One region of the Variovorax sp. J2P1-31 genome, then DNA from elsewhere that is predicted to be linked to it. Evidence: riboswitches for the same ligand, from Rfam matches in the RefSeq annotation. Region 1 holds a riboswitch; the other holds the start of a gene.
What was found. Region 1 has a riboswitch for cobalamin ahead of QTI20_RS09165 (TonB-dependent receptor domain-containing protein). Riboswitches for the same ligand answer to the same signal wherever they lie in the genome.

Region 1 (15,297 bases):
CCCGGCGCGGGCGGCCCGGCTTCCTACAATGGCGCGATGTTTGTCCATCTGCGCCTGCACACCGAATTCTCCGTCGTCGACGGCACCAACCGCATCGACGAAGTCGTGGCCGCCGCCAAGGCCGACCGCCAGCCCGCGCTGGCCATCACCGACCTGAACAACCTGTTCGGCGGTGTCAAGTTCTACAAGGAAGGGCGCGGCGCCGGCATCAAGCCGGTGCTGGGCGCCGAAGTCTTCATCGAGGGCCTGGGCGCCGAGCCCGGCGCGCTGACCCGGATCATCCTGCTGGTGCAGAACACCGAGGGCTACCTCCACCTGTCCGAGCTGCTGGCCCGCGCCTGGACGCAGAACGTCGGCCGCGGGCAGTCGCAGGCCGCCTGCAAGCTGGCCTGGCTGGAGGAACTCAACGGCGGATTGATCGCGCTGTCGGGCGCGCAGGCCGGGCCGCTTGGCGCGTCGCTGCTGCAGGGCCAGGCCGAACGCGCGGCCGAGCTCGCGCTGCAGCTGGCCGGCCTGTTCCCGCACCGCTTCTACATCGAGCTCCAGCGCGCCGGCCGGCTCGAGGACGAGCCGCATGTGATCGCCGCGGTGCAACTGGCCGCGCGGCTCAAGCTGCCGGTGGTCGCCACGCACCCGGTGCAGTTCGGCACCGCCGAGGACTACGAGGCGCACGAGGCGCGCGTCTGCATCTCCGAGGGCGAGATCCTGGGCAACCCGCGCCGCGTGCGCAAGTTCACCCGCGACCAGTACTTCAAGTCGGCCGCCGAGATGGAGGCGCTGTTCGCCGACGTGCCCAGCGCGATCGCCAACACGGTCGAGATCGCCAAGCGCTGCAACCTCACGCTGGTGCTGGGCAAGCCGCAGCTGCCCGACTTCCCGACGCCCTTCGTCTCCGAAGGCGTGCGCATGCCGATCGACGATTTCTTCCGCCAGGAGTCCTTCGACGGCCTGGAGGTCCGGCTCAAGCACCTCTATCCCGATGCGGCCAAGCGCGATGCCGAGCGGCCGCGCTACGTCGAGCGGCTGGAGTTCGAGATCAACACGATCCTGAAGATGGGCTTCCCCGGCTACTTCCTGATCGTGGGCGACTTCATCCAGTGGGCCAAGGCCAACGGCTGCCCGGTGGGGCCGGGCCGGGGCTCGGGCGCCGGCTCGCTGGTGGCCTATGCGCTCAAGATCACCGACCTCGACCCGCTCGAGTACGCGCTGCTGTTCGAACGTTTCCTGAACCCCGAACGCGTCTCGATGCCCGACTTCGACATCGACTTCTGCCAGGGCAACCGCGACCGGGTGATCGACTACGTGAAGGACAAGTACGGCCGCAACGCCGTGAGCCAGATCGCCACCTTCGGCACCATGGCCGCGCGCGCCGCGATCCGCGACGTGGGCCGGGTGCTCGACATGAGCTACATGTTCTGCGACGGCGTGAGCAAGCTGATCCCGAACAAGCCCGGCATGTCGGTCACGCTGCAGTACCCGCCCGAGAAGAAGATCGAGGGCGACAAGAACAACTACGCCATCGAGATGGAGCCCCAGCTCAAGGAGCGCATCGAGAAGGAAGAGGAAGTCCGGATGCTGGTCGAGCTCGCGCAGAAGCTTGAGGGCATGACCCGCAACATCGGCATGCACGCCGGCGGCGTGCTGATCGCGCCCGGCAAGCTCACCGACTTCTGCCCGCTCTACCAGCAGCCGGGCAGCGAATCGGCCGTGAGCCAGTACGACAAGGACGACGTGGAGGCCGTGGGCCTGGTCAAGTTCGACTTCTTGGGCCTGGCCACGCTGACCATCCTGGAGATCGCGCGCGAGTTCATCGTCAAGCGCCACAAGGGCCGCGAGAACTTCAACTACGAGGACATCAAGCTCGACGACGCCGCCACCTACCGGCTGTTCTCCGACGGCAAGACCGAGGCGGTGTTCCAGTTCGAATCGCGCGGCATGCAGGGCATGTTGAAGGACGCGCGGCCGACCCGGCTGGAAGACCTGATCGCGCTCAATGCGCTGTACCGCCCGGGCCCGATGGACCTGATCCCCAGCTTCGTGGCGCGCAAGCACGGCCGTGAGACGGTGGAGTACCCGCACCCGGCCGTGGCCCAGATGCTCTCCGAGACCTACGGGATCATGGTCTACCAGGAGCAGGTGATGCAGACCGCGCAGATCCTGGGCGGCTACTCGCTCGGCGGCGCCGACCTGCTGCGCCGCGCGATGGGCAAGAAGAAGCTCGAGGAGATGGCCGAGCACCGCGAGAAATTCCGCGCGGGCGCGCTCGCCACCCACGGCATCCCGCAGGACAAGGCCGACGAGATCTTCGACTTGATGGAGAAGTTCGCGGGCTACGGCTTCAACAAGTCGCACGCGGCCGCCTACTCGCTGCTGGCCTATCACACGGGCTGGCTCAAGGTCCACTACACGGCGGAGTTCTACTGCGCCAACATGACCGTGGAAATGGACGACACGGACAAGCTCAAGCTGCTGTTCGAGGACGCCACCAAGAACTTCGGCATGACCTTCGAGCCGCCGGACGTGAACCGCGGCAACTACCGCTTCGAGCCCGTGACCGACAAGGTGATCCGCTACGGCCTGGGCGCGGTCAAGGGCACCGGCCAGCTGGCGGTCGAGGCCGTGGTGCGGGCGCGGGAGGAGGGCGGGCCGTTCAAGAGCCTCTACGACTTCTGCGTGCGCATCGACCGCCAGCGCATCAACAAGCGCACGGTCGAGGCGCTGATCAAGGCCGGTGCCTTCGACGCGATCCAGCAGAACCGCGCGTCGCTGCTGGCCTCGCTCGACCGGGCCTTCGAATTCGCCGCGGCCACGGCCGCCAACGCCTCGCAGGTCGACATCTTCGGCGACTGCGAGCACGGCTCGGCCTCGCAGGAGCCCGAACTGGTCGACGCCACGCCCTGGGGCGTGAAGGAGCGGCTGACCTACGAGAAGACCGCCGTCGGCTTCTACCTCTCGGGCCACCTGTTCGACGAGGTGGCGCACGAGGTGCGGCGCTTCTGCAAGCGCCAGATCGACGACCTGCTCGACGGCCGCGAGCCGCAGGTGATCGCCGGCATCGTGAGCGACATGCGGGTGATCAACGGCCAGCGTGGCCGGCTCGCGATCTTCAAGCTCGACGACAAGTCGGGCGCGATCGACGCCACCGCCGACGAGGCGGTGATGAACGCCAACCGCAACACGTTGAAAGACGACGAACTGGTCATCGTCAGCGGGCGCCTGCAGCCCGGGCGCAACGGCTTCGAGGCCCGCTTCCAGGTGCAGCAGGTCTGGGACCTGGCGAGCGCGCGCTGCCGCTTCGGCCGCTACCTGCGCGTGGCGGTCAACGGCAAGGCGCCGGACATCGCGCAGCTGGTCAAGGATTTCCCGCCGCGCATCGAGATGAGCGAGGTGGGCGAGCTGCGCCAGGGCCTGCCGGTGCGGCTCACGATGGCGCGCGGCGGCGCCAAGGTCGAGCTCGAACTGGGCGAGCGCGCCAAGTTCTTCCCCAACGACGCCGCGCTCGCGAGCTGGACCGCGCAGGCCGAGGCCGGGAAGGCCGTGATCGTCTACGACTGAACCGAACCGCGCGGCGCGGGCGTGCCGAAATAACTTGTTGCAGTTAGTAAAAAGGACTACATTCCAGCCCGCGCCATCCGGCGCAGCCGCGCGGCGCCATGCCCCGGCAAGCGAGAACTGGAGTGGGCGATGCAGTGTTTCGAGGACGGTGCGGTGTTCGAGCATTTCGACCGCGAGGCCTTCAAGTTCCAGCACAAGCTCATGGGCCATCCGGCGCTGAGCCTGGAGAACCTGGCGCGCGTGATCCCGGCCCTGCCGCCCAAGCGCGTCATGTACTCGATGGGCCGGCTCAAGGAGGGCGACGACTTCGAGGGCACCTTCAGCCGCAAGCCGGCCGAGCGCAGCATCGAGGAGACCATCGAGAACATCCGGGTCAGCGATTCCTACGTGATGGTCAGCGGACCGGAGATCGATCCGTCCTTCGCGTCGCTGCACCGCGAACTGATCGGCGACGTCGAGAGCCTGATGCGCCGCCACGGCGTGGGCACCGAGGCGGTCGACCCCCAGCTCTACCTGTTCATCGCCTCGCCCAACAGCGTCACACCCTTCCACATCGACCGCTATTCGACCTTCCTGATGCAGTTCCGCGGCAGCAAGGAGGTGACCGTGTTCCCGCAATGGGACGAGCGGGTCGTGACCGCGGTGCAGCGCGAGGCCTACGTGTCCTATGCCAACACGCGGCTCAGCTGGTCGAAGGAGACCGACGCGCTCGGCACCTGCTTCGCCTTCCAGCCGGGCGAGGCCATCCACATCCCCTTCGTCGCGGGCCACCATGTGCGCAACGGGCCCGACGACGTGTCGATCTCGATGTCGATCATCTTCAACACGCGCCAGTCGATGGCCTGGCGCCGCGCGCTCAACTTCAACCACGCCTCGCGCCGCGTGCTGGGCCGCTTCGGCATGGCGCCCGCGCCCATCGGCGCCCAGGCCTGGCGCGACAGCGCGAAGTCGGGCCTGTGGCAGGCGGCCAGCCGCCTCCGCGGTCGTTGAACGACCCGCGGCGCAGTGTTGTCTTTGGTGTTACGGGTACGAAGCTTTTCTTCGTAACGTGACGGGTACATCGCCCCCACGGGGCGCCGTCGAGTCATGGCAATGACTTACCTGGGGCCTACAGTGCGTTCTGTCCGCAGCAGGCCGTGGCACGCACTTTGCATTCTCTGTCTCCAAGCTGTGATTCCCAAAGCAGCAGGAGCCGAGACATGGACAGCAGATTCGAACAGTGGACCGCCATGACCGACGAGTACGCCCAACTGCTGCTGGCCATCGCCAACGGCGAAGCCGGTGCGTGGACGCGGCTTCGACAACTGTCCGAGGACATCCGCGCCCTCGACCTCCTGGAGACCGCCGAGCTCGAGGCCTGAGCCTCGCGCGGCCGGTCGTTCAGCCGGCGAGCCCGACGTACACGTTCTGCACGTCGTCGTTGGCGTCGATGGCGGCCAGGAAGACTTCGACTTCTTCCAGGTCCGCCGCGCTCAGGCTGGCCGGATCGACCGGGTTCTTGGGCTTGTAGCCCAGCTTGGCCGACAGCACGGTGAAGCCCTGGGCGGGCAGCGCGCGGCTCACCAGGTCGAGGTCGGCCGGGGCCGTGAGGAACAGCGTCGCGCCTTCCTCATGGCCGGGCTCGAAATCCTGCGCGCCGGCCTCGATGGCCGCGAGCTCGGGATCGGCACCGGCGGTGGCCGGCTCGGCCTCGATCATGCCGAGGTGGTCGAAATCCCAGGCCACCGAACCCGAGGTGCCCAGTTGGCCCTTGCGGAACAGCACCCGCATCTCGGGCGCGGTGCGGTTCACGTTGTCGGTCAGGCATTCGACCATCACCGGCACCCGGTGCGGCGCGAAGCCTTCATAGATCACATGCTCGAAATGCACCGCCTCGCCGGTCAGGCCCGCGCCCTTCTTGATCGCCCGGTCCAGGGTTTCCTTGGGCATCGAGACCTTGCGCGCCTGCTCGACCACCAGCCGCAGCCGGGCGTTGGAGGCCGGGTCGGCGCCGCTGCGCGCCGCGATCATGATGTCCTTGGCCAGTTTTCCGAACATCCGGCCCTTGGCATTGGCGGCCAGGTCCTTGTGCTTTGCTTTCCACTGTGCGCCCATGGCTTGCTCCTAGTTGGGCGGACGGTCCGGGCCGCCCGCAGGAATGAATGATTTTGCGCGCCGGATCGGTGGCTCAGCCGCCGAGACCCTTCCAGAGCATGTACGCGGCCAGCAGGTACAGCACGCTGGCGAACACCCGCTTGAGCTTCTTCACCGGCAGGCTGTGCGCGGCCCGGGCGCCCAGCGGGGCGGTGAACACGCTGCAGGCCGCGATCACGACCAGCGCCGGCAGCCAGATGTAGCCGAAGGCGCCGGCCGGCAGGCCCTGCACCGTGGTGCCGCTGAGGACATAGCCCACCACGTTGGCCACGGCGATCGGGAAGCCCAGCGCCGCACTGGTGGCGACGGCGTTGTGGATCGCGACGTTGCACCAGGTCATGAACGGGACGCTGATGAAGCCGCCGCCCGCGCCGACCAGGCCCGAGATGAAGCCGATCACGCCGCCCGCGGCGAACTGGCCGCCGGTGCCGGGCATCTGGCGCGTGGGGGCGGGCTTCTTGTCGAGGAACATCTGCGTGGCCGAGAAGCCCACGAACAGCGCGAAGAAGATCGCCAGCGCCGTGCCCTTGAGCAGCGCGAACACGCCCAGGCTGCCCACCAGGCTGCCGACCACGATGCCGGGCGACAGCCGCTTGACGATGTCCCAGCGCACCGCGCCGCGCTTGTGGTGCGCGCGCACGCTCGAGACCGAGGTGAAGACGATGGTGGCCATCGAGGTCGCGATCGCCATCTTCACCGCCAGGTCGGGCGCCACGCCGCGCTGGCCGAGGATGATGGTGATGAAGGGCACCATCACCATGCCGCCGCCGATGCCCAGCAGCCCGGCGAGGAAGCCGCTGCCGATGCCCAGCAGGGCGAGTTCCACGATCAACAGCGGTTCGAGCGGCATGGGCGGTGCGGGGCAGAAAAGACGACGGCCCCGATCAAGGGGCCGTCGCCAGGAAAAAAGGTGTCTGCAGTGGGGTGCGCCGGACCCGCATCCTGAACCAGGGTTCAGGTGGGCGAGGGCAGCAGGACTTCGGGTTCATCTGACGCGAGATGATCACGCCCGTCAAGCGATGTACCAAGCCCGGCTCCGGAGAGCATTGGAACAAGGAAATATTAAGCCCGACGCGCACTGCAGACAGGCGTGATTTTACGCCTGCATCGACCCCGCCCGCGTGACCGCGCGGGCTTTTTGTCAGAGCAGGTGGTTGTCGCGCGCGAGCGCCTGGTCGAGGCGCTGCAGCAACTGCGCGGCGCGCTCGGCATCGTGCGCGCCGAGGGCGGCGGGCGCGGCTTCGGGCTCGGCGGGCGCAGGGGCTTCGGCCGCTTCGGGCTGCTGGCCCAGGTCGAAGGCCAGGTTCAGCGCCGCGAGCACCGCAATGCGGTCACGGGCCTTCACCTTGTTGGCGTCGCGGATCTTGCACATGGCGAGGTCGACGCGTTCGACCGCCTCGCGCAGCTGCGCTTCGCCGCCTTCGGGGCAGCCGAGCAGGTAACTCTGTCCCATGATCTGGACTTCGAGCTGTTTCATGGGGTGGCGGGATCCTGTGGCGGGTCGAGGGGCAGCCGCTCCAGGACCGCGTCGATGCGCGTGCGTGCGGCGGCGAGGCGCGACTTGAGCGCGTCGCGTTCGCGCGTCAGCGCATCGACCTGTTCCTGCAGCAGCGTGTTGGTGCGCTGAATTTCTTCGTGGCGCACGAGCAGACGTTCAACGCGCTCGGCAATCTGATCGATGGGGCTCTGTGCGGACATGGCTGCAGATTGTAGGGGCGCCTTAGAATCGCCCGCGTTGGTGCTCGCACCGCGGTTCACGCGGCGCAGTTCAACGGGAAGCAGGAACCAGAGCTCTTCGAGCCGCGGTCAGCCTGCGCTGCCCCCGCAACGGTCCAGCAGACGGCGCATTCACGCGCGCCGCTTTCGTCACTCAGCCACTGGGCGCCCTGAAACAGGCGCCTGGGAAGGCGACGACAGTCGTTCTGCCAGCCCGGATACCGGCCAACGAGGAGAGGGTGGGTGCGCGTGATGCGCGGCCGCCTTCGTGACGCCCACACGTCCGGCGGGGAAGCCGGACAGGGTTTTGTTCTCAAGTTCGTCCCCATGAAGAATCGTTTTTCTCCCGACGGCGCCCGCGCGCCGGTGTCCGTGCGTGTGCGCAGCGCCGCCTTGCCGCTGGCCGCCCTGAGCGCGGCCATTGCCGTGGCATGGCCCGGCCTGGCCCTGGCCCAGCAGCAGTCGCTGCCCGAGACCGTGGTCACGGCCACGCGCGTGGCGCAGCCGCTGTCGGACCTGACCTCGGACGTGTCCATCGTCGACCGCGAGACCATCGAGCGCAGCGGCGCCACCGGCGTGGCCGACGTGCTGGCGCGCCTGCCCGGCATCGAGATCAGCCGCAACGGCGGCATCGGCAACACCACCAGCGTGTTCATCCGCGGCGCCGAGTCGCGCTTCACCGCGGTCTACATCGACGGCGTGCGCATCGACTCGCAGTCCACCGGCGGCGCCGGCTGGGAAGGCATCCCGCTGGGGCAGATCGACCGCATCGAAGTCCTGCGCGGCCCGGCCGCGGCGGTCTACGGCTCCGATGCCATCGGCGGCGTGATCCAGCTGTTCACCAAGCGCGGCGAAGGCCCGGCCACGCCCTTCGTCGGCGTGGCGATCGGCAGCAACAAGCTGCGCAAGGCCGAGGCCGGCCTGAGCGGGACGGCGGGCGTGAACGGCGCCTTCGACTACTCGCTGGGCGTCTCGCACGAGGAGAGCGACGGCTTCAACATCCAGCCGCTCGAGAAGCGCAACCCGGTCAAGACCGCGCAGTACGCGGCCGACGGCTGGACCAGCCCCGACCGCGACGGCTACCGCAGCACCGCGGCCAATGCGCGCCTGGGCTTCCAGATCAATCCGGCGCACCGGCTCGAAGGCACCTTCCTCTACAGCGACATCGAGGCGCAGTACGACGCCTCGAAATCGGGCGCGCGCCCGCCGGCCGTGTTCCCCGACGACATCTCGACCAACACGCTGCGCACCGCGGGCGTGTCCTGGATCGCCAAGTGGACCGACAACTACACGACGCGGCTGCAGGTCACCGACAGCAAGACCACCTACCAGACCGACCCGAGCTTCTACCGCACCGAGACCGCGCTGCGCGGCTACCTGTTCCAGAACGAGCTGCACTTCGGCGCGCACCGCTTCACGGCCGCGCTCGAGCGCCGCGAGGACGATCTGGAGAACGCCGCCACCGCCTCGGCCAAGCTGCTGGCGCGCGATCGTTCGCAGGACGCGGTGTCGCTGGGCTACGGCTTCGTCCAGGGCCCGCACACGGTGCAGCTGCAGGCGCGCCGCGACGACGACAGCGAGTTCGGCGCCAAGACCACCGGCAGCGCGGCCTACGGCTATGCGATCACGCCGCAATGGCGTGCCACCGCTTCGGTCGGCACCGCCTTCCGCGTGCCCACGCTCTACCAGCGCTTCAGCGAGTACGGCGTGGCCAGCCTGCAGCCCGAGGAAAGCCGCAACGTCGAGCTGGGCCTGAACTGGACCTCGGGTGCCAGCAACGCCGGCGTGGTGGTCTACCGCAACAAGGTGCGCAACCTGATCACCTACGACGGCAGCGCCCGCGGCTGCCTCTCGAGCTTCGGCTGCTATGCCAACACCGCGCGCGCCGAGTACGAGGGCCTGACGCTGACCGCCGGCCACCGCATCGGCGACGTGACGCTGCGCGCCTCGGCCGACTTCCAGGACCCGCGCGACCTCGGCACCGACAAGCTGCTGGCCCGCCGCGCGCGCCGCCACGGCATGCTGGGCGCCGACTGGAAGGTCGCCGGCTGGACCTTGGGCGCGGAGGTGCAAACTTCGGGCATGCGCTACGACGATGCCGCCAACCTGCGCCGCCTGGGCGGCTACACCGTGCTCAACCTGGTCGCGAGCACGAAGCTCACGCCTTCGCTGACGCTGATCGGCCGGCTGGACAACGCGGGCGACAAGGACTATTCCTTCGCCCGCATCTACGCCACCGCGGGCCGCAGCGCCTACCTCGGGCTCAAGTGGTCGCCCCAGTAAGCCACAGCGCCACCTGCGCCGCCGTGCTCGTGGCCGCGCCCGCCTCCGGGCAGGGCAAGACCACGGTCACGGCCGCGCTGGCCCGCCTGCATGCACGCGCCGGGCGGCGCGTGCGCGTGTTCAAGTGCGGGCCCGATTTTCTCGATCCGCGCTGGCTCGCCATGGCCAGCGGGGCGCCCGTGCATTCGCTGGACCTCTGGATGAACGGCGAGGCCGATTGCCGCGCGCGCCTGCATGCCGCGGCGCGCGAGGCGGACCTGCTGATCGTCGAGGGCGTGATGGGCCTGTTCGACGGCACGCCGAGCGCGGCCGACCTGGCGGTGCATTTCGGCCTGCCGGTGCTGGCGGTGATCGACGCGCGCGCCATGGCCGGCACCTTCGGTGCGCTGGCCTATGGCCTGCAGCATTTCCAGCCCGGCCTGCCGTGGTTCGGCGTGCTGGCCAACCGCGTGGCGAGCGAACGGCATGCGGGCATGCTCGAAGGCGCGCTGCGCGATCCCGCGCACTGGCTGGGCGCGCTGCCCAAGGGCGAGGATTTCACGCTGCCCGAACGGCACCTGGGCCTGGTCGCGGCCGACGAGACGCAGGATGCGCTGGCCCGGCTCGATGCGGCGGCCGACGCGCTCGCGGCCACGCCGCTGGGGCGGCTGTCGGTGGCGCAGTTGCCGCAAGTCTGCTTCGAGGCGCCTGCGGCCGAAGCGATTGCGCCGTTGCTCGCGGGCCGCACCGTGGCGATCGCGCACGATGCCGCCTTCGCCTTCGTCTATCCGGCCAACCTCGAGGTGCTGCGTTCACTCGGGGCACGCCTTGAATTCTTTTCGCCTTTGGCCGGCGATGCTTTGCCGGAATGCGATGCGGTCTGGCTGCCCGGCGGCTACCCCGAACTGCATGCCGAACAATTGGCCGCCTGCGCGCCCTTGCGCGATGCACTGGTCGCGCATGTTGCGGCCGGCAAGCCGGTCTGGGCCGAGTGCGGCGGCATGATGGCCCTGTACGACACGCTGGTCACGGCCGACGGCCAATCCCACGCGATGTGGGGCCTGCTGCCGGGCCGCGTGACGGTGCAGAAGCGGCTCGCGGCCCTCGGGCCTCAGCAGCTGGCACTGGCCGGGCACAGCCTGCGCGGCCACACCTTCCACTACTCGCTCTGCGACACGCCGCAGCCCGTGGCGGCGCGCACCACGCGCCCGAACACCGACGCCGGCGGCGAAGCGGTCTATGTGCGCGGCACGTTGCGCGCGAGCTATTTCCACGCCTGGTTCGCCTCCAGTCCCGAAGCCACCGCGCGGCTGTTCGATGCCGCGCCGATCGGATTCCCGCATGACGACCGCTGAACGCGAATTCCTGCTCGGCGGCCAGAAGAGCGGCAAGTCCCGCCGCGCCGAGGAGCGCGCCGCCGCCTGGCTGGCCGCCTCGCCCGCGCACGACGCCGTGCTGATCGCCACCGCCACCGCCTGGGACGACGAGATGCGCGAACGCATCGCGCGCCACCAGGCCGACCGTGCCGAGCGCGTGCCGGGCCTGCGCACCGTCGAAGAGCCGGTGCGGCTGGCCGAGGCCCTCGCGGCCCACAGCGCGCCGGGCACGATGGTGCTGGTCGACTGCCTCACGCTGTGGCTGACGAACCTCACGATGCCGATGGAGGGCGCGGCCCACGATGCGGCGCAGGCCATCGCGGCGCTGCGGGCCGCCTTGCGCGCGGCGCGCGGCCCGGTGGTGCTGGTGGGCAACGAGATCGGCCTGGGCGTGATCCCGCTGGGCCGCGAGGTGCGCGCCTTCGTCGATGCGCTGGGCCGGCTCAACCAGGACGTCGCGGCCGAATGCGATCGCGTCACGCTGATGGCAGCAGGCCTGCCGCTGACCCTGAAGGAACCGACGTGAAGCGCTGGCTGCCCTGGCTGCTGCTCCTGCTGACGGGCCTCGCGCACGCGCAGCCGATCGAGATCACCGACGAGCGCGGCGTGCAGGTGAGCCTGCCGCGCGCGCCCCAGCGCATCGTCACCTTGCTGCCCTCGCTCACCGAATCGGTCTGCGCGCTGGGCGCCTGCGAGCGGCTGATCGGCGTCGACCGCTACTCGAATTCGCCGGCCTCGGTGCGCGCGCTGCCGCAGCTCGGCGGCGGCATCGATCCCAACGTCGAGGCCATCGTCGCGCTCAAGCCCGACGTGGTGCTGCTGGCCAAGTCCTCGCGCGTCACGCAGCGGCTCGAAACCCTGGGCCTCAAGGTGCTGGTGCTCGAGCCCAAGACCCATGCCGACGTCAAGCGCGTGCTCGACCAGCTGGGCCGCGTGCTGCAGGCCGACGACCCGCAGCGCGTCTGGCGCGCGATCGACGCCAGCGTGTCGGCGGCGGCGCAGTCGCTGTCGCCCGCGGCCAAGGCCACGCGCGTGTATTTCGAGGTCAACAGCGGCCCCTACGGCGCGGGCGAGAGCTCCTTCATCGGCGAGACGCTGACGCGGCTGGGCGTGAAGAACATCGTGCCCGCGGCGCTGGGCCCGTTCCCCAAGCTCAACCCCGAGTTCGTGGTGCGCGCCAATCCCGACCTGATCATGGTCAGCGTGCGCAGCGCCGCGGGCATGGAGCAGCGCCCCGGCTGGGCCAGCATCCGCGCGGTGCGCGACGGCCGCATCTGCCGCTTCGCGCCGGAGGAGTCCGACGTGCTGGTGCGGCCCGGCCCGCGCATGGGCGAAGCCGCGCGCATCATGGCCCGCTGCCTGGCCGACAAGGCGCCGAAATGATCCGTCACCGGCAACGCATCTGGCTGCTCGCGGCCGTGCTGATGCTGCTGTGCGCGGCCCTGCTGCTGCTGGGCGTGGGCATCGGCAGCACCGGTTTCGAGAGCGTGCTGGCCGCGCGCCACGACCCCATCGCACTGCAGATCGTGCAGGAGATCCGGCTGCCGCGCACGCTGGGCGCCTGGCTGGCCGGCGCCTTGCTGGGCCTCGCGGGCGCGGTGGCGCAGGGGCTGTTCCGCAATCCGCTGGCCGACCCCTACCTGCTGGGCAGCGCCTCGGGCGCCTCGCTGGGCGTGGCGCTGGCGCTCGCGCTGTTCGGGGCCTCGCCGTCGGCCACGCAGTGGCTGGTGCGCCTGGGCCTCACGGGCGCGGCCTTCGTGGGGGCGGTGCTGGCGGTGCTGCTCACGCTGATGCTCGCGCGCGGCGTGCAGCAGACGCTGCGGCTGCTCTTGGCCGGCGTGATCGTCGGCGTGGTGCTGGGCGCCGCGAAAGACCTGGTGACCATCGGCTCGGCCGACATCCTGCAGGCGCTGCAGGGCTTCATGCTGGGCGGTACCGGCCTGGTCGGCTGGAGCGCCTGCGCGGTGATGGCCGGGCTCGGCGCCATCTGCCTGCTCGCGGCCTGGGCGCTGGCCCCGGTGCTCGACGGCCTGGCGCTGGGCGAGGCGACCGCCGCCAGCCTGGGCCTGCCGCTGGGCGCGATGCGCGCGGCGCTGGTCGCGGTGCTGGCACTGGCCACCGGCACGGCCGTGGCCCAGACCGGGCTGATCGCCTTCGTCGGCCTGGCCGCGCCGCACCTGGTGCGCTCCATCGTCAAGACCACCCATGCCTGGCTGATCGTGCTGTCGGCCGTGATGGGCGGCCTGCTGCTGATGGCGGCCGACCTGCTGGCGCGCTGGCTCATCGCGCCGCAGGAATTGCCGGTGGGCGTGCTCACCGCCGTGCTGGGCGGCAGCTACCTGCTGTGGCTCATGCACCGGCGCGGACGCGGAGGCATCCGGTGAGCGCGGCCCTCGAAGCGCGCCGGGTCGACGCCGCGTTGGGCGGCACGCCGGTGCTGCACGCCATCGACCTGGCCATCGCGGCCGGCCGCTGGACCAGCATCGTCGGCCCCAACGGCGCCGGCAAGTCGACCCTGCTGCGCGTGCTCGCGGGCCTGCTGCCGCACGGTGGCGAGGTGCGGCTGTTCGACGCCTCGCTGCACGGCCTGCCGGGCCGCGTGCGGGCGCGACGCATGTCGTGGCTGGGGCAGGGTGGGGCGGGCGAGAGCAGCGCCGACGACCTGCTGGTCTACGACCTCGCGATGCTGGGCCGCATGCCGCACCAGCGCTGGCTCGCGCCGCCCAGCGAGGCCGACCGCGCCGCGGTCGAGCGCGCGCTGCGCAGCACCCAGGCCTGGGACTGGCGCGACCGTCCGCTGGGCCAGCTCTCGGGCGGCGAACGCCAGCGCGTGCTGCTCGCGCGCGCGCTCGCGGTCGAGGCCGAGGTGCTGCTGATGGACGAGCCGCTGGCCAACCTCGACCCGCCGCACCAGTCCGACTGGATGCAGACCATGCGCGCGCTGGTGGCCGAGGGCCGCACCGTGGTCAGCGTGCTGCACGAACTCTCGATGGCGCTGGCCGCCGATGCGCTGGTCGTGATGGACCGCGGCCGCATGGTGCACCACGGCGGCTGCAGCGACCCGGCCACCCATGCAGCGCTCGAGCAGGTGTTCGAGCACCGTGTTCGCGTGCATCGCGTGGCGGAACAATGGATTGCGTTGCCGACATGACATACGGGATCGGGATCGGACAGCCGGACGCAGAAGACGCGGAGGTTTCGCAGAAGGCGCAAAAGGAAAACCAAGACAAGTCTTTGAATGTCTTCTTCCGCGTCCTCTGCGAAACCTCTGCGTCTTCTGCGTCCGGCAACCCGCATTCCCGCCCTTCGAATTCGACCGCCTAGGAAACCAACATGCAAATCGAGACCCCACCCAGCGCCAAGCCCTACGAGAAGCCCGAGGGCGAACGCCGCGGCATCGTGATCGTCAACACCGGCGACGGCAAGGGCAAGAGCACGGCTGCCTTCGGCCTGGCGCTGCGCGCGCACGGCCGCGGCAAGGCCGTGAAGATCTGGCAGTTCATGAAGGTGCCGACCGCGCGCTTCGGCGAGCACCGGATGTTCGAGCACCTGGGCATCCCGATCGAAGGGCTGGGCGACGGCTTCAGCTGGAAGAGCCAGGACCTCGAGCGCTCGGGCCAGCTCGCGCGCGACGGCTGGCTGCGCGCCAAGGCCTCCATCCTGTCGGGCGAGTACTTCCTCGTGGTGCTCGACGAGATCACCTACCCGCTGATCTACGGCTGGCTGCCGCTGGACGACGTGCTGGCCACGCTGCGCGAGCGGCCCAAGCAGGTGCACGTGGCGCTCACCGGCCGCCGCTGCCCGCCCGAACTGATCGAGCTGGCCGACACCGTGACCGAGATGACCATGGTCAAGCATGCGTTCAAGGCCGGCATCCCGGCGCAGCGCGGCATCGAAGATTAGACATGTTGCACACCCCCAGGCTTGCCCACTTCGTGTGGCCTCCCTCCCCCTTGCAGGGGGCAACACCGGCGGCCCGGCGAAGCCGGTTCCGCGGTGTTCCTGGAAGAGAGGGCCAGGGTGCGACGCGTGAAGATGCCATTTGAGGCCGACGAGGCGCAGGCCGTCTACCGCGCGATCCGCGAGCGCCGCGACATGCGGCACTTCGCGGGCGGCGAGGTCGCGCCCGAGCTGCTGCGCCGGCTGCTCGAAGCGGCCCATCACGCGCCCAGCGTGGGCTTCATGCAGCCCTGGCGTTTCATCCGGGTGCGCGACGCGGCCCTGCGCGCGCAGCTGCATGCGCTGGTCGAGCAGG
Region 2 (15,297 bases), on a different contig from region 1:
GCTGCCGTTGCCGCCATCACCGGCCTGACCGGTTTCAGTGCCCAGGCCTTCCAGGGCGAGCAGAGCAACCTACCGCCGCAGGCCTTCCAGTCGATGCGTTCGCGTGCCGAGGTGGCGCAGGAGGCGCTGAAGCCGGTGCAGATCACCAACGGCGGCACCGGTGTGGCCAAGCCCGTGGCCTCGGCCGACCGCGCGACGGTGCGCGCCGGTGCGCGCGCGATCGCGGCCAACGGCGCTTCGCTCTACGGCACCTGAAGCCCGGGGCCCGCGGGCCTCAGACCAGTTTGCGGATCGCCTTCTTGCGCCACACGCCGCGGTAGTAGGCGGTCTGCAGCCCCAGCATCGCGAGGAAGGTCACGGGGTAGGCCACCCACACGCCGTTGATGCCGATGCGGTGGCTCATGAAGTACGCCACCGGCACTTCGATCAATGCGATGCAGAAGATCGCGATGGCCGTGGGCACCAGCACCGAGCCGCTGGCCCGCATGATCCCCGACAGCACCGAGGCCATGCCGAAGATCACGCTGCTCCACAGCATGATGTGCAGCAGGGTCTGCGCCAGTTCGATCACCGGCGCGCTCGTGATGAAGAAACCCATCAGCGGGCGCGAGAACAGGTAGCCCAGCAACACCAGCGAGCCGGTCAGCACCAGGTTCATCAGCAGGCCGGTGCGCGCGATCGCGCCCAGCTGCTCGGTGCGGCCCGCGCCGATGGCCTGCGCGCCGAGGATCGAGGCCGTGATGGCGATCGAGATCGCGGGGAACTGCACATAGGCCACCACCTGGTTGACCGCGCCGTAGGCCGCGGTGGCGTTCGAGCCGTAGCTGTTGACCAGCGAGAGCAGCGCCACTTCGGCCAGCGCGACCACGATCATCTGCACGCCCGTGGGCACGCCGACCTTGAGCACCGTCTTCAGGATCCTGAGGTCGATGCGCATGGCGTGCGCGAAGGCGGCGTCGGGCGCCAGCGGGCTCTGGGTCTTGCGCAGGCGGAAGGCCAGCCAGGTCGTCGCGACCACGAAGGACACCACGGTGGCGGCCGCGCCGCTGGCCACGCCCAGTTGCGGCAGGACGCCCCAGCCGCGGATCAGCGCCGGCGTCAGCACCAGGCCGATGCCGGTCGAGATGGCCAGCGTGTAGAGCGGCGTGACGGTGTCGCCCACGCCGCGCAGCATCGCGGTCGACAGCAGGAACACGAACAGGCCGGGCATCGCGATCAGCATGATGCGGGCGTAGGCGGTGGCGTCGGCCAGGATGTCGGGCGGCGTGCCCAGCGCCGCGAGCAGGGGTTGCGTGAAGCTGCCGCCGAACACCGCGACCAGCAGGCCGAAGGCGATGCCCACGGTGAGCGTGGTGCCGGCGATGGTCTTGACCTTGGCGGTGTCGCGCGCGCCCCAGGCCTGGCCGATCAGCACCGAGGCGCCCGCGCCCAGGCCGATGGTGAAGGCGATGAAGAAGAACATCACCGGGAAGAAGCTGGACACGGCCGCCATCGCGCCCACGCCGATCATCTGGCCCACATAGACGTTGTTGAGCGTGCCCGACAGCGACTGCAGGATGTTGCTCAGCAGCATGGGCGCGAGGAAGAACAGGAAGATCTTCCAGAGCGGGCGGCGCGGGTCGGGTGTGCGGGCGCCGGTCCGCATCGCGGCGGGCGGCGCCGCATCGCTGGCGGGTGCCACGGGCACCGCGGCAGGGTCGGCCACGGCGGCGGGCGCGGCGGCGATCTCGCCGGCCACGCGCAGGTCCTCGGCCTGCAGGTCGGCGCTCAGGGCATCGGGTTTCTTCATTGTGTTTTTTCCCAGGCGGCGTTGCTCAGTTGTTCGAGATGTGTGCGCACGTCATCGGGCCAGGCCGCGATGCGTTCGACGAAGGCTTGCCGTTCTCCGGCGAACAGCGCGCGCGTCGCTTCCTCGAAGCCCGGCAGGTCGCCGGCGATCTCGGACATGAAACGGTAGGTCGACTCGCGCGCGGTGCGCAGCGTATCGCGTCCGTCGTGCAGGCGGCGCGCCTCGTCGACGATGCGCCGCAGCGCGACCGAGGCGCCGCCGGGCTGGCGGGCCAGCCAGTCCCAGTGGCGCGGCAGCAGCGTGACTTCGCGCGCCACCACGCCGAGTTTGGGCCGGCCGACGCCGCGCGCCGGGGCGGCGTCCTCGGCCGCCTCGGGCCGCAGGTCCAGGTCGATCCGTGTGCCGGTGGCGTCGTCGAACACGCGCAGCAGCGGCTCCTGCGGGGGCGGCGCGGCCCGCAGCCGCGCCACGATCTCGGCGCGCGGCCCGGAGGCGATGCGCCGGAAACCGGCAAAGACCGTGAGGTGGTCGGCAGGGGGCGCGGAGGAGGGCGGCGTGGACATGGCAGGGCTCTGGACAGCGGAGCACGGAATCTACCCGGATGAAAAAACCATTGCAATATCTTCCGGGTAAAAATATCTCGAGGTGAAGTCGGGAGACACTTCGACACCTTGATAGAATGCGAATTGTTCGTATTCATATGGCCGTCGCCTGCAAGCCGCCTCTGCTAGACCTCGGGCGAGGGCCAGCGTCACGGCCGCGAGCGGCCCGCCCGGCGGGCACTGCCTTCGACGCCATCGACTTCACACCTTTTCATGAACAAGACACTCGCCGCCGCTTTCGCCCTGCTGGGCTTCGCCACCGCTTCGCAAGCGCACCAGATCTGGCTCGAGCAGCCCGCGGGCCAGAGCGCGGTGATCCGCTTCGGCGAGTTCGGCGAGAACCTGCGCGAGACCTCGCCGGGCCTGCTCGACAAGTTCGGCCAGCCCACCGCCACGCTGGTGTCGGCCCAGGGCGAGAAGAAGGCCGACGGCAGCAAGGCGGCCCAGGGCTTCACGCTGCCCTTCAAGGCCGCCAAGGGCGAGTCCATCGTGGCCGAGGACGCGAGCTATCCGCTCTACACCCTGAAGCAGGGCGACAAGGAATCGAAGAACTGGTACCACCCGGCCGCGCGGCTGATCACCGGCTTCGCGTCGCAGGAGGCCAAGCTGGCCTTCGACATCGTGCCGGCCGGCGCCCCGGGCGAGTTCAGGCTGGTGTTCAAGGGCCAGCCGCTGCCCAAGGCCAAGGTCACGCTGGTCACCCAGTCGGGCTGGTCCAAGGAAGGCCGCACCGACGCACAGGGCCTGGTGCGCTTCGACATGCCCTGGAAGGGCACCTACGTGGCCGAGGCCAGCCACACCGACCGCACCGGCGGCGAGCGTCCCGGGGCCGCAGGACCCGAGAAGTACGACGGCGTGAGCTACGTCACCACGCTGACCTACGTCAAGGCCGAGGGCGTGGCGCCGATCGCTGCCGGCCCCGCCGCCACGCCCAACCAGTGAACGCCGTGCTGCACCGGGCCCTGCGCGTCGGGCCGCTGCTCTCGCGCATCGTGGCCGCGATGTTCGGCGGCTACGGCCTGGCCGCGCTCGCGAGCGTGGCCGCGCTGGCCCTGCCCATGAGCAAGCCGCAGGCGGTGCTGACGGGCATGCTGTCGAGCTTCGCGGTCTTCGCGGGCGCGGTGGTCTGGGTCTTCGCGGTGCGCAGCGCACGACGCGCCTGGGCCGGCCTGCTGGTCGCGGCCGTGCCGCTGGGCCTGGCCGCCTGGTCGGTGTGGCGCGGAGGCGCCGCATCGTGAGCACCGACAAGCCGGCGAAGAAGTCGCCGCCCAAGGCGCGCGGCATCCGCCAGTCCATGTCCGACCTGCACATCTGGACGGGCCTGCTGGTCGGCTGGTTCCTCTATGCGATGTTCCTCACCGGCACGGTGAGCTACTTCAAGGACGAGATCTCGCAGTGGATGCGGCCCGAGATCGCGCACCAGGCCCAGGTGCCCGATGCGGCCGTGGTGGCGCAGCACGTGGCCGACAAGCTGCGCACCGAGGCCGCGGGCAGCCCGCAGTGGAGCATCGGCCTGCCCGATGCGCGCAACAACGTGGTCAGCGCCTTCTGGCGCACGTCCGGCGTCGAAGGCCGGCGCGCCTTCCAGAGCGGCACCTTCGATCCGGTCAGCGGCGACAAGGTCGCGGGGCGCGACACTGGCGGCGGCAACTTCTTCTACCGCTTCCACTTCCAGTTCCACTACATGCCGGTGCTGTGGGGCCGCTGGCTCGCGGGCTTCTGCGCGATGTTCATGCTGGTGGCCATCGTCAGCGGCGTGATCACGCACAAGAAGATCTTCATCGACTTCTTCACCTTCCGCGGCGGCAAGGGCCAGCGCTCGTGGCTCGATGCGCACAACGCGCTGTCGGTGTTCGGGCTGCCCTTCCACCTGATGATCACCTACACCGGGCTGATCACGCTGGCCGCGCTGTACATGCCCTGGGGCAGCCAGGCGGCGTTCAAGACCCCGGCCGAGCGGCAGGAGCTCTCGGCCCAGCTGAGCGCCTTCATCACGCCCGCCAAGCCCACCGGCCAGGCCGCGACGCTCGCGCCGATCGAAGACATGGTGCGGCAGGCGCAGGCGCGCTGGGGCCGCGACAACATCCAGCGCGTGAACATCACGCTGCCGGGCGACGCCGCCGCGCGCGTGACCATCTCGCGCGGCGACGAGGGCCGTGCCTCGGTGAGCCCGCAGTACATGCTGTTCGACGGCTCCACCGGCAAGCTGCTCGAGACCAAGGACAGCGTGGGTCCCGCGGCCGAGACCCGCGGCGTGATGTACGCGCTGCACCTGGGCCGCTTCGGCGACACCGCGACGCGCTGGCTCTACTTCCTCGTGAGCCTGGCCGGCACCGCGATGGTGGGCACCGGGCTGGTGATGTGGACCGTCAAGCGGCGGCAGAAGCTGCCCGACCCCGACAGACCGTATGTCGGCTTCTGGCTGGTGGAGCGGCTGAACATCGCCGCCATCGCGGGCCTGTCGATCGCCATGACGGCCTTCCTCTGGGGCAACCGGCTGCTGCCGCTCGATCTGCCCCGGCGCAGCGAGTGGGAGGTCGACCTGTTGTTCATCGTCTGGGGCCTGGCGTTGCTGCATGCGATGCTGCGGCCCGCGAAGCGCGCCTGGATCGAGCAGCTCTGGATCGCCACCGCCGCGCTGGCGCTGCTGCCGGTCGTGAGCGCCTTCACCACCGAGCGGCCGCTGTGGCGCAGCCTCCTGGCCGGTGACTGGGTCTTCGCCGGCCTGGAACTCACGCTGTGGGCCCTGGCCGCGCTGCATGCGCTGCTGGCGATCCGCACGATGCGGCACAGCCCCAAGCCCAAGCCCGCGCGCCGCGCCGCCGCGCCGGTGGCCACCACGGCCACGCCGGCCGGGGAGGGCGCATGAGCGGCTGGTTTCACGGGGTCGCCTTCGCGCTGTGCCTGCCGGGCTTCGCGGCGCTGGCACTGGCCATGGAGCGGCACCAGGAGGACCTCTTCGGCCATGCCTTCGCGCCGTCGCTGACCCGTCGGCTGCGCGTGGCGGGCTGGGGCGCGCTGCTGTTCGCGCTTGGCGTGCTGGTGGGTGCGCAGGGCTGGGGCCTGGGGCTGGTGAGCTTCAGCGGCCACACCAGCCTGGCGGCCGGGCTGGTGTTCGTCGCCTTGCTCGTGCAGGGCCGGCGGAAGGCCTAACGCAGGCGCCAGAACGCGCGCCAGTACCTGCGCGTGCCGGCCTTCATCTGCCGCACCGCACGCCAGGGCGCGCTCTGCCGCACCAGGCCCAGCACACGGTCCTTCCACGCGGTCCAGCGCGGGTACCAGCGCGCGAACCAGCCGATGCGCATCAGCGTGGGCTGCACCAGCTGGAACAGCCGCGCCACCACGGCCGTGCCCGCGAGCTTGGCCGCGCCCAGCAGCAGCACGCCGCTCGCATAGTGGCCGCGGCCGAACAGGAACAGCGCGAGCAGCTTGATCGGCAGCAGCGCGATCACGGGCAGCGCGAAGGTCAGCAGCGCGCCCCAGGGCGGCAGGCCGCGAACCCAGCCTTCGAGCCGCGCCCACAGCGGCAGGCGCGCCAGCCTGGCGACCTGCGCGGCCAGCGGTTCCCAGCCCCATTCCTCGAACAGGAGCACCGGCACCAGCAGCACGGTGGCGACGAGGCGGAGCAGGCGGCGCAAGCGGATCAACATGCAAGCGATTGTGAGCCCGGCGCCCCGCGGGGCCTATGGCAAACTGCTGCGCTTTATTGCGCGCCCAGGGTTCATTCAGACATGCAGAAAATCATTCGCCAGCTCGCGTCCGAAATCAAGGTCGGCGAGCACCAGGTGAAGGCGGCCATCGAGCTGCTCGACGGCGGCGCCACGGTGCCCTTCATCGCCCGCTACCGCAAGGAGGCCACCGACGGCCTCGACGACATCCAGCTGCGCGAACTCGAGGCGCGCCTGGCCTACCTGCGCGAGCTCGACGAGCGCCGCACGGCCGTGATGAAGAGCATCGACGAGCAGGGCAAGCTGACCGACGCGCTGCGCATCGCGATCGCCACCGTGGCGACCAAGCAGGAGCTGGAAGACCTCTACCTGCCCTTCAAGCAGAAGCGCCGCACCAAGGGCCAGATCGCGCGCGAGTTCGGCATCGAGCCGCTGGCCGACAAGCTCTTCGCCGACCCGACGCTGGACCCGGCCGTCGAAGCCAAGGCCTTCCTCAAGCCCGCCGAGACGCTGGACGACGGCAAGCCGGGCCCCGATTTCTCCACCGTGCCGGCCGTGCTCGACGGCGTGCGCGACATCCTGTCGGAGCGCTGGGCCGAGGACGCGGCGCTGGTGCAGCGGCTGCGCGAGTGGCTCTGGAGCGAAGGCCTGTTCAAGTCCACGCTGATGGCGGGCAAGGACGAGAACAACGTCGACGTGTCCAAGTTCCGCGACTACTTCGACTACGACGAACCCATCGGCCGCGTGCCCTCGCACCGCGCGCTGGCGGTGTTCCGCGGCCGCGCGCTCGACATCCTCGACGCCAAGCTGGTGCTGCCGGTCGAGCCCGAGCCGGGCAAGCCCAGCGTGGCCGAAGGCCGCATCGCCCTGCACCTGGGCTGGAGCCACGCGGCCCGCCCGTCGGACGACCTGATCCGCAAGTGCGTGGCCTGGACCTGGCGCGTGAAGCTCTCGCTCTCGACCGAACGCGACCTGTTCACCCGCCTGCGCGAGGACGCCGAGAAGACCGCCATCAAGGTCTTCGCCGACAACCTGCGCGACCTGCTGCTGGCCGCGCCCGCGGGCCGCCGCGTGGTGCTGGGCCTGGACCCGGGCATCCGCACCGGCGTGAAGGTGGCGGTGGTCGATGCGACCGGCAAGCTGGTCGAGACCGCCACCGTGTTCCCGCACGAGCCGCGCAAGGACTGGGAAGGTTCGCTGCACACGCTGGGCAAGCTCTGCGCCAAGCACGGCGTGAACCTGATCGCGATCGGCAACGGCACCGCCAGCCGCGAGACCGACAAGCTGGCGGCCGACCTGATCAAGCTGCTGGCGAAGATGGCCGACCAGGCCGGCGCGCCGCCCATGGCCATCGACAAGGTGGTGGTGAGCGAGGCCGGCGCCTCGGTCTATTCCGCGAGCGAATTCGCCTCGCAGGAGATGCCCGACGTGGACGTGAGCCTGCGCGGCGCGGCCAGCATCGCGCGCCGCCTGCAGGACCCGCTGGCCGAACTCGTGAAGATCGACCCCAAGTCGATCGGCGTGGGCCAGTACCAGCACGACGTGAACCAGAGCGAACTCGCGCGCACGCTGAGCGCGGTGGTGGAAGACTGCGTGAACTCGGTCGGCGTGGACCTCAACACCGCCAGCGTGCCGCTGCTGTCGCGCGTGTCGGGCCTGTCGGCCAGCGTGGCCAAAGCGGTGGTGCGCTGGCGCGAGGCCAACGGCGCCTTCGCCACCCGCAAACAGCTGCTGGAAGTCACGGGCTTCGGCCCCAAGGCCTTCGAGCAGAGCGCGGGCTTCCTGCGCGTGCGCGACGGCAGCAACCCGCTGGACATCACCGGCGTGCACCCGGAAACCTATCCGCTGGTCGAACAGATCATGGTCAAGACCGGCAAGCCCATCACCGAGCTGATGGGGCGCGCCGACATGCTCAAGGCGCTCAAGCCCGAACTCTTCGCCAACGAGAAGTTCGGCGTGATCACGGTCAAGGACATCCTGGGCGAACTCGAGAAGCCGGGCCGCGACCCGCGCCCCGACTTCAAGGTGGCGCGCTTCAACGACGGCGTCGAGGACATCGCCGACTTGAAGGAAGGCATGATCCTCGAGGGCACGGTGAGCAACGTCGCGCAGTTCGGCGCCTTCATCGACCTGGGCGTGCACCAGGACGGCCTGGTCCACGTGAGCCAGCTGGCCAACAAGTTCGTGGAAGACGCGCGCGAGATCGTCAAGACCGGCGACATCGTCAAGGTCAAGGTGATGGAGGTCGACGTGGCGCGCAAGCGCATCGGCCTGTCGATGCGCCTCGACGCTTCGCCCGCGCGCCGCGACGGCCCGCGCGACAACCGCTTCGAAGGCGCGGGCCGCGGCCAGCAGCAGGGCCCGCGCCGCGACAACACGCCGCAGCCCGCGGGCCAGATGGCCAGCGCCTTCGCCAAGCTGCAGGGGCTGCGCGGCAAGTAAGCCGCCTCCCCGATGAAGGCACTGCGCATCCATGCCGGACCGGCCGCCAGGCGCCTGATCGAAGCGCAGGGCCTGCGGCCCGGGGACGTGCGCGTGGTGCCGGGCGCGGCGGGCGGGCCCAAGGGCCTGATCCTCGGCCCCATCGACCGCTTCCTGCTCGGCGACTGGCTGCCGCGTTCCGACCAGCCCATCGACCTGGTGGGGGCCTCCATCGGCGCCTGGCGGCTGGCCAATGCCTGCCTCGACGACCCGATGCGCGCGCTGCGCGACTTCGAGGACGGCTACATCACCCAGCACTTCGAACTGCCGCCGGGCCAGAAGCGGCTCACGGCGAAGCAGGTCAGCGCGCAGTTCGGCGAGGGCCTGCGCAGCTTCTACGGCGGTCGGGCGCAGGAGGTGCTGAAGCATCCGCGCTACAGCCTGCATGTGATCACCGCCCACGGCCGGCACCTGCTGGGCCGCGAGGGGCGGGGGCGCACGGCGCTGGGCTACCTGGGCGCCTTCATGGCCAACGGCGTGCGGCGCAAGGCGCTGGGCGGCTGGCTGGAGCGCGTGGTGTTCTCCACGCCGGATGCGGCCCTGCCTTTCGCCACCACCGATTTCGCGACCCGGCGCGTGGCGCTGAGCGAAGCCAACTTCGCGCCGGCGCTGCAGGCCTCGTGCTCGATCCCCTTCATGCTCGAGGCGGTGCACGACATCCCGGGCGCGCCGCCCGGCGCCTACTGGGACGGTGGCATCACCGACTACCACCTGCACCTGGACTACCGCGCGGGGCCCCAGGGCATCGTGCTGTATCCGCACTTCCAGCAGGCGGTGGTGCCGGGCTGGCTGGACAAGGGCCTCAAGTGGCGCCACAAGGCCACGCCTTTCCTCGACAGCATGGTGGTGCTGGCGCCATCGCCCGAATGGGTCGCGACCCTGCCCAACGGCAAGCTGCCCGACCGCAACGACTTCCTGCGCTACGGCAACGACCTGGCGGGCCGCATCCAGGCCTGGCGCACCGCCGCGGCCGAGGCGCAGCGCCTGGCCGACGAACTGCAGCAATGGCTGGAAAAACCCGACCTGGCGCAGCTGCGCGCACTTTGAAGCGCAGATTTCGCATCGGTTGAATCCAAGGTGCGGGCGGGGCCGTATCCCTTTCACCCGCTGCGCATCTTCGTGGCGGTGAACGCAACAGGAGCCATCCATGCAAGCCAAGTTCTCACGCCTCGCTTCCCTCGCACTCGCAGCCGCTCTGTCGGTCGGTGCGGTCTCCGCCATCGCCCAGGTCACCGTCGGCGGCGCGCCGATGTACGCCACCAAGGACATCATCGACAACGCCGTGAATTCCAAGGACCACACGACCCTGGTCGCCGCGGTCAAGGCCGCCGGCCTGGTCGAGACGCTCAAGGGCCCGGGTCCGTTCACCGTCTTCGCGCCCACCAACGCCGCCTTCGCGGCCCTGCCGGCCGGCACGGTCGACACGCTGCTCAAGCCCGAGAACAAGGGCACGCTCACGACCATCCTCACCTACCACGTGGTGGCCGGCAAGGTCGATGCCAAGTCGCTCATGAAGATGATCGACGACGGCAAGGGCATGGCCTCGCTCAAGACCGTCTCGGGCGGCACGCTGGTGGCCAAGAGCACCGGTGGCATGGTGACCGTGACCGACGAAAAGGGCGGTACCGCCAACGTGACCATCGCCGACGTCTACCAGTCGAACGGCGTGATCCACGTGGTCGACAAGGTGCTGCTGCCCAAGTAAGCGGGCCACCTCCGACAGCAAGCCTCGCGCGGCAAGCTGTCAGATTTCTTTACCTTCCTATAATTCTGTGGTCGGGCCGGCGCTGTGAGCGCCGCGCCCGCACGGTTCGAAGGTGCCCCGCACGCTCTCATCGCTTGAGGGTCTCGGGGTTAAACGGGAAGCAGGTGCCTTGCGTCTTCACACGACGCGACAAGTCCTGCGCTGCCCCCGCAACGGTCAGCGGATCTCGAAGAATCCCTCACGCGCATGCCTTGTCGGCATGGCAGTCACTGCGCCTCACGGCGTGGGAAGGCGAGGGATTCGGTCCTGCACGCAACGCGCATGCAGGACGGTCCGCAAGCCCGGATACCGGCCTTCGCAACTGCTTCGGCCGCTGCGGGAGAGCGAGGGTCCGGGCAAGCCGGTGCACACACGCACCGGGCTTGGCCGCGAGGCGTTCTTTCTTCTTCAGCGTATTCAATGGTTGAGGCTCCGCGGGGTGGCGGGGCGGTTGGAACACGCATGAAAAAAACAACGATCCTGAACCCGGCCCGAGTGGGCGTGCTGGGTTTGCTCTCGATGGCCGCGGGCCAGGGCATGGCGCAGGAAGCCGATGCCCTCAATGAAATCTTCGTCACGGCCACGGCCCGCCCCGAGGCGCGCGCCAGCATCGCCGCGACCACGCAGGTGATCGACCGCGCGGCCATCGACCGCTCGACCGCCAAGTCGGTGACCGACCTGCTGGCCGAGAACGCGGTCGGCTTCTTCAGCGAATGGACCGCGGCGCAGACCTCGATCAACATCCGCGGCGCCACCAGCGACGGCCAGGGCCGCGACTACAAGGGCCAGGTGCTGGTGCTGGTCAACGGCCGGCGCGCCGGCACGGCCAACATCTCCAAGCTCAGCGCCAACGAGGTCGAGCGCATCGAGATCGTGCGCGGCCCGGCCTCGGTGATCTACGGCAGCCAGAACATGGGCGGCGTGATCAACATCATCATGAAGAGCGGCTACAACGCGCCGCCCAGCCAGGCCGGCCTCAGCGTGGGCTCCTGGGGCGGCGTGCAGGCCAATGCGCAGACCAGCGGCGGCGGCGAACGCTTCGACTGGTACTTCGGCGTCTTGGGCGGCCAGCGCGACGATTACGAATCGGGCAAGGGCGGCGGCAAGCTGGCCAACACGGGTTGGGAGCGCCGCGGCTTCGCGGGCGCGCTGGGCTTCCAGGTCGACGAGCGCAACCGGCTCGAACTCAAGCTGCGCACCGACGGCATCTACAACGCGGGCTTCCGCGGATCGGGCGCCAACACCATCAGCAAGGACGACCGCACCAACGCCTCGGCCGACCTCACCTACGAAGGCCGCACGGCCGACGAGCGCATCGGCTGGATGGCGCAGATCTACTCGGTGGCCGACGAGGACGAGTTCAAGTGGGCCTCGCCCGTGGTGCGCTCCGGCACACGGGCCACGCCCGGCACCTCGAGCGACTACAACGACCGCAAGCTCGACATCCTGGGCACGCGCCTGCAGCCGCGCTTCAAGCTGGGGCAGGGCAACGACCTGCTGCTGGGCTACGACTGGGAACGCAGCCGGCTGCGCTCGGACCGCTTCCGCGTCGCGCTGCCCGGCGGCCCGACCGGCCAGGTCGCGCCCTACGACAACAACCAGACCGAGCACGTCAACGCGCTGTACTTCGAGGATTCGCAGAAGTTCTTCGACGACCGCGTGACGGTGCGCGGCGGCGCGCGCCGCACCGAAGGCCGCACCAGCTTCGACTACACGCCCAACCTGCCGCTGCAGCGCAGCGGCAGCCAGTCGTACGGCGAGACCACCTGGTCGACCGGCGCGACCTGGCGCGCGCTCGACGTGCTGAACCTGCGCACCGGCATCTCGACCGGCTTCCGCGCCCCGACCTCGACCGAGCTGGGCTCGGACTTCACCGCGGTGGGCGGCGGCCGCAGCTTCGGCAACCCGAACCTCAAGCCCGAGAGCAACCGCCAGATCGAGTTCGGCGGCACGCTGCAGCTGCCGGTCTGGAACGTGGACGTGGCGCTGTTCCAGAACACGATTTCCGACCGCATCATCACCGTGTCGCGCGGCCCGACCACCAACACCTCGGACTACGCCAACAACGCCGCCGACATCGTGGTGCGCGGCATCGAGGCCAGCGCCAACGTCGACCTGGCGAAGGCACTGAACTTCTCGACCGGCGCCCACAGCCTCAACGCGTATGCCAACGGCTACTACAACTTCACGATGCGCGACAAGGGCGCGACCGCGCTCGACACCGACCGCGTGCAGCGCATGTACAAGTACGAGGCCTCGCTGGGCCTGCGCTACGGCCGCGGCGCGGGCAAGCTGCCCGACGACTGGAGCCTGCAGATCGGTGCGCTGCTGCGCGGACCGATGTGGTACGACACCGAGGAAGCGCTGCTGATCCCGCAGGGCGAGCCCTACAGCACCTACATCCACAGGAAGGGCGCCTTCACCGTGTGGAACCTGCGCGGCGACTACCGCATCAACAAGCGCGTGAAGGTGTTCGCGGCGGTCAACAACCTGTTCGACCTCAACCGCAGCCCAATCTTCATCGCGCTCGACCAGAAGCCGTGCATCGCCGATCCGCGCTTCCAGAACGGCGGGTGCGGCACCTCGATGCCGGGCCGCGAGTTCCAGGTCGGCATGCAAGTCAGCTTCTGATGCGGTTCAAGCGCATCGCGCTGGTCCTGGGTCTGAGCGCCGCGGCCCTCTCGGGGCAGGCCGCGCCGATCGAGGTCCGCGATGCGCTGGGCCGCAGCGTGGTGCTGCCCGCGGCGCCGCAGCGGCTGGTGACCATCTTCGCGTCGAACACCGAACTGGTGACTTCGCTCGGCCTGGCCGACCGCATCGTCGGCGTCGAGGAATACACGCGCTTTCCGCCCGAGGTCATGGACAAGCCCAGGGTCGGCGGCCGGCTGGGCTTCTCGGTCGACGCGGTGGTCGCGCAGCGGCCCGACCTGGTGATCGTCACGCCCGCGCGGCAGGCCGCCAACCAGCTGGTCGACCCGATGACGCGCATCGGCGTGCCGGTGATCGTGCTGCTGAGCCGCTCGGTCGGCGAGGTGCTGGACAACATCCGCCTGATCGGCCGCGCCACCGGCGTGCCCGAACGCGGCGAGGCGCTGGCGCAGTCGCTGCAGGCGCGGCTGGATGCCGTGGCGCAGCAGGTCGCGCAACGCACCGCCCCGCGCATGGTGATGATCACCGGCCGCGTGGGCAACGGCATGCTGCTGGTGGCGCGGGCCGACACCTACACCGGCGAGGCGATGCGCATGGCCGGCGGCCGCTTCGCGATCGCGGGGCGCGGGGCGGTGGCGCAGGTGTCGCCGGAGGCCATCCTCGCGTCGGACCCGGACGTGCTGCTGTTCGCGGGGACGAAGGCTGCTCTCGACGATCTGGTTCAACTGCCGGGCTGGCGTGACATGCGGGCGGTGCGCGACAAGCGCGCGGTGACGGTGTCGCGCAGCGAGTTTTTGATTCCGGGGCCGCGGACCATCGACGGGATCGAGCGCCTGGCGAAGTGGCTGGGGTCAGTGGAGGGAAGGCCGTGAGTGTTTCGGTTTTACTCCCTCTCCTCCTGGGAGAAGGCAGGGGTGAGGGCGGCGGCGCCTCCATCGTGCGAGCCCCCATCCCCGCCTTCCCCCAAAGGGGGAAGGAGCCTGACATCCCGCGACCTTCTTCTTGCTCCCTCCCCCTCCGGGGGAGGGCAGGGGTGGGGGCCGGCAGCGCCTCCATCGTGCGAGCCCCCATCCCTACCTTCCCCCAAAGGGGAAAGGTGCCCGACATCCCGCGACCTTTTTCTTGCTCCCTCCCCCTCTGGGGGAGGGCAGGGGTGGGGGCCGGCAGCGCCTCCATCGTGCGAGCCCCCATCCCCACCTTCCCCCAAAGGGGGAAGGTGCCAAGCCCATGACCCCACCCGCCCCACGCCACCCCGCCCGCGCCTGGCTCATCGCCGCCGCGGTGCTCGGGGTCGCCTTGCTGCTCGCGGCCTGTGCCGGCCACGAGTGGTCGTCGCCCCAGGCCCTCTACCGCGCGCTCGCGGGCGACGACAGCCTGCGCAGCCGCCTCTTGCTGCAATGGCGCCTGCCCCGCGTGTTCGCCGCCGCCCTGGTCGGCGCCTTGCTGGGCCTGTCGGGGGCGGTCTTCCAGGGCGTGTTCCGCAACCCGCTGGCCGAGCCCTACCTGCTCGGCGCCTCGGGCGGCGCGGCACTGGGGGCCACCGTCGCGCTGCTGGTGCCGCTGGGCGTGCCCCAGTCCTATGCGCTGCCCGTGCTGGCCTTCGCCGGCGCCTGGGGCGCGACCGCCCTGGTGCTCGGCGTCTCCCGCGTCGCGGGCGCGCTCGATGCCGCCGGCATGCTGCTGGCCGGCGTGGCCATCGCCGCGATGCTGGGCGCGCTGCGCTCCTTCCTCATGCTCGCGCTGTCCGACGAGACCGTGAGCTTGCAGGTCGTGATGAGCTGGGTGCTGGGCGGCATCCAGACGCCGTCGTGGCCCGGCCTGGGCCTGCTCGCCGCGCTGTGCGTGGCCTGCCTGCTGGCCACCTCGCGCATCGCGCACGGGCTCGACCTGCTGGGCCTGGGCACGCGCGCGGCGCAGGGCTTCGGACTCGACGTGGCGCGCTTCACGCCTGTCGCGGTCGTCGTCGGTTCGCTGGTGGTCGCGGCGGCCGTGGCCTATGGCGGCCTGGTGGCCTTCGTCGGCCTGGCCGCGCCGCACATCGCGCGCTGGATGGTCGGGCCGCTGCACCGGGCGCTGCTGCCGGCCTCGGCGCTCACCGGCGCCATCGTCGTGACCGTGGCCGACGCCATCGCGCGCTCGGCCCTGCCGCCGGCCGAGATCCCGCTGGGGCTGGTCACGGCCGTGGCGGGCGGGCCCTTCTTCATCGTGCTGCTGGCGCGGAGGCTGCGTTCATGAACCTGCTGCTCGAAGCCCAGCACCTCGGCGTCTCGCGCCGCCACAAGTCCATCCTGCGCGACGTGTCGATCGGCTTCGGCGCGACCGGCTCGGTGGCCGTCATCGGCCCCAACGGCGCGGGCAAGTCCA

Region 2: linked by a shared signal. The riboswitch ahead of QTI20_RS16915 (TonB-dependent receptor) and the one ahead of QTI20_RS09165 (TonB-dependent receptor domain-containing protein) in region 1 are both predicted to bind cobalamin.

Annotation. Positions count from the first base shown of each region.
Region 1 is NZ_JASZYA010000001.1:1,971,958-1,987,254, reverse strand. It holds gene dnaE (DNA polymerase III subunit alpha) at 37-3,555, shown strand; gene QTI20_RS09195 (cupin-like domain-containing protein) at 3,685-4,545, shown strand; gene QTI20_RS09190 (hypothetical protein) at 4,755-4,916, shown strand; gene QTI20_RS09185 (YebC/PmpR family DNA-binding transcriptional regulator) at 4,936-5,649, opposite strand; gene QTI20_RS09180 (sulfite exporter TauE/SafE family protein) at 5,723-6,538, opposite strand; gene QTI20_RS09175 (cell division protein ZapA) at 6,830-7,165, opposite strand; gene QTI20_RS09170 (DUF904 domain-containing protein) at 7,162-7,386, opposite strand; cobalamin riboswitch at 7,408-7,648, shown strand; gene QTI20_RS09165 (TonB-dependent receptor domain-containing protein) at 7,732-9,687, shown strand; gene QTI20_RS09160 (cobyrinic acid a,c-diamide synthase CobB) at 9,672-11,021, shown strand; gene QTI20_RS09155 (bifunctional adenosylcobinamide kinase/adenosylcobinamide-phosphate guanylyltransferase) at 11,008-11,568, shown strand; gene QTI20_RS09150 (ABC transporter substrate-binding protein) at 11,565-12,425, shown strand; gene QTI20_RS09145 (FecCD family ABC transporter permease) at 12,422-13,426, shown strand; partial or broken gene QTI20_RS09140 (ABC transporter ATP-binding protein) at 13,486-14,193, shown strand; gene cobO (cob(I)yrinic acid a,c-diamide adenosyltransferase) at 14,376-14,945, shown strand; gene bluB (5,6-dimethylbenzimidazole synthase) at 15,078-15,297, shown strand, end outside.
Region 2 is NZ_JASZYA010000002.1:1,246,380-1,261,676, reverse strand. It holds gene QTI20_RS16970 (DUF4148 domain-containing protein) at 1-255, shown strand, start outside; gene QTI20_RS16965 (MATE family efflux transporter) at 275-1,645, opposite strand; gene QTI20_RS16960 (DUF2239 family protein) at 1,786-2,352, opposite strand; gene QTI20_RS16955 (DUF4198 domain-containing protein) at 2,605-3,333, shown strand; gene QTI20_RS16950 (DUF3649 domain-containing protein) at 3,330-3,629, shown strand; gene QTI20_RS16945 (PepSY-associated TM helix domain-containing protein) at 3,626-5,260, shown strand; gene QTI20_RS16940 (DUF3325 domain-containing protein) at 5,257-5,544, shown strand; gene QTI20_RS16935 (hypothetical protein) at 5,541-6,041, opposite strand; gene QTI20_RS16930 (Tex family protein) at 6,123-8,501, shown strand; gene QTI20_RS16925 (patatin-like phospholipase family protein) at 8,514-9,587, shown strand; gene QTI20_RS16920 (fasciclin domain-containing protein) at 9,688-10,245, shown strand; cobalamin riboswitch at 10,340-10,616, shown strand; gene QTI20_RS16915 (TonB-dependent receptor) at 10,747-12,915, shown strand; gene QTI20_RS16910 (ABC transporter substrate-binding protein) at 12,915-13,805, shown strand; gene QTI20_RS16905 (FecCD family ABC transporter permease) at 14,161-15,168, shown strand; gene QTI20_RS16900 (ABC transporter ATP-binding protein) at 15,165-15,297, shown strand, end outside.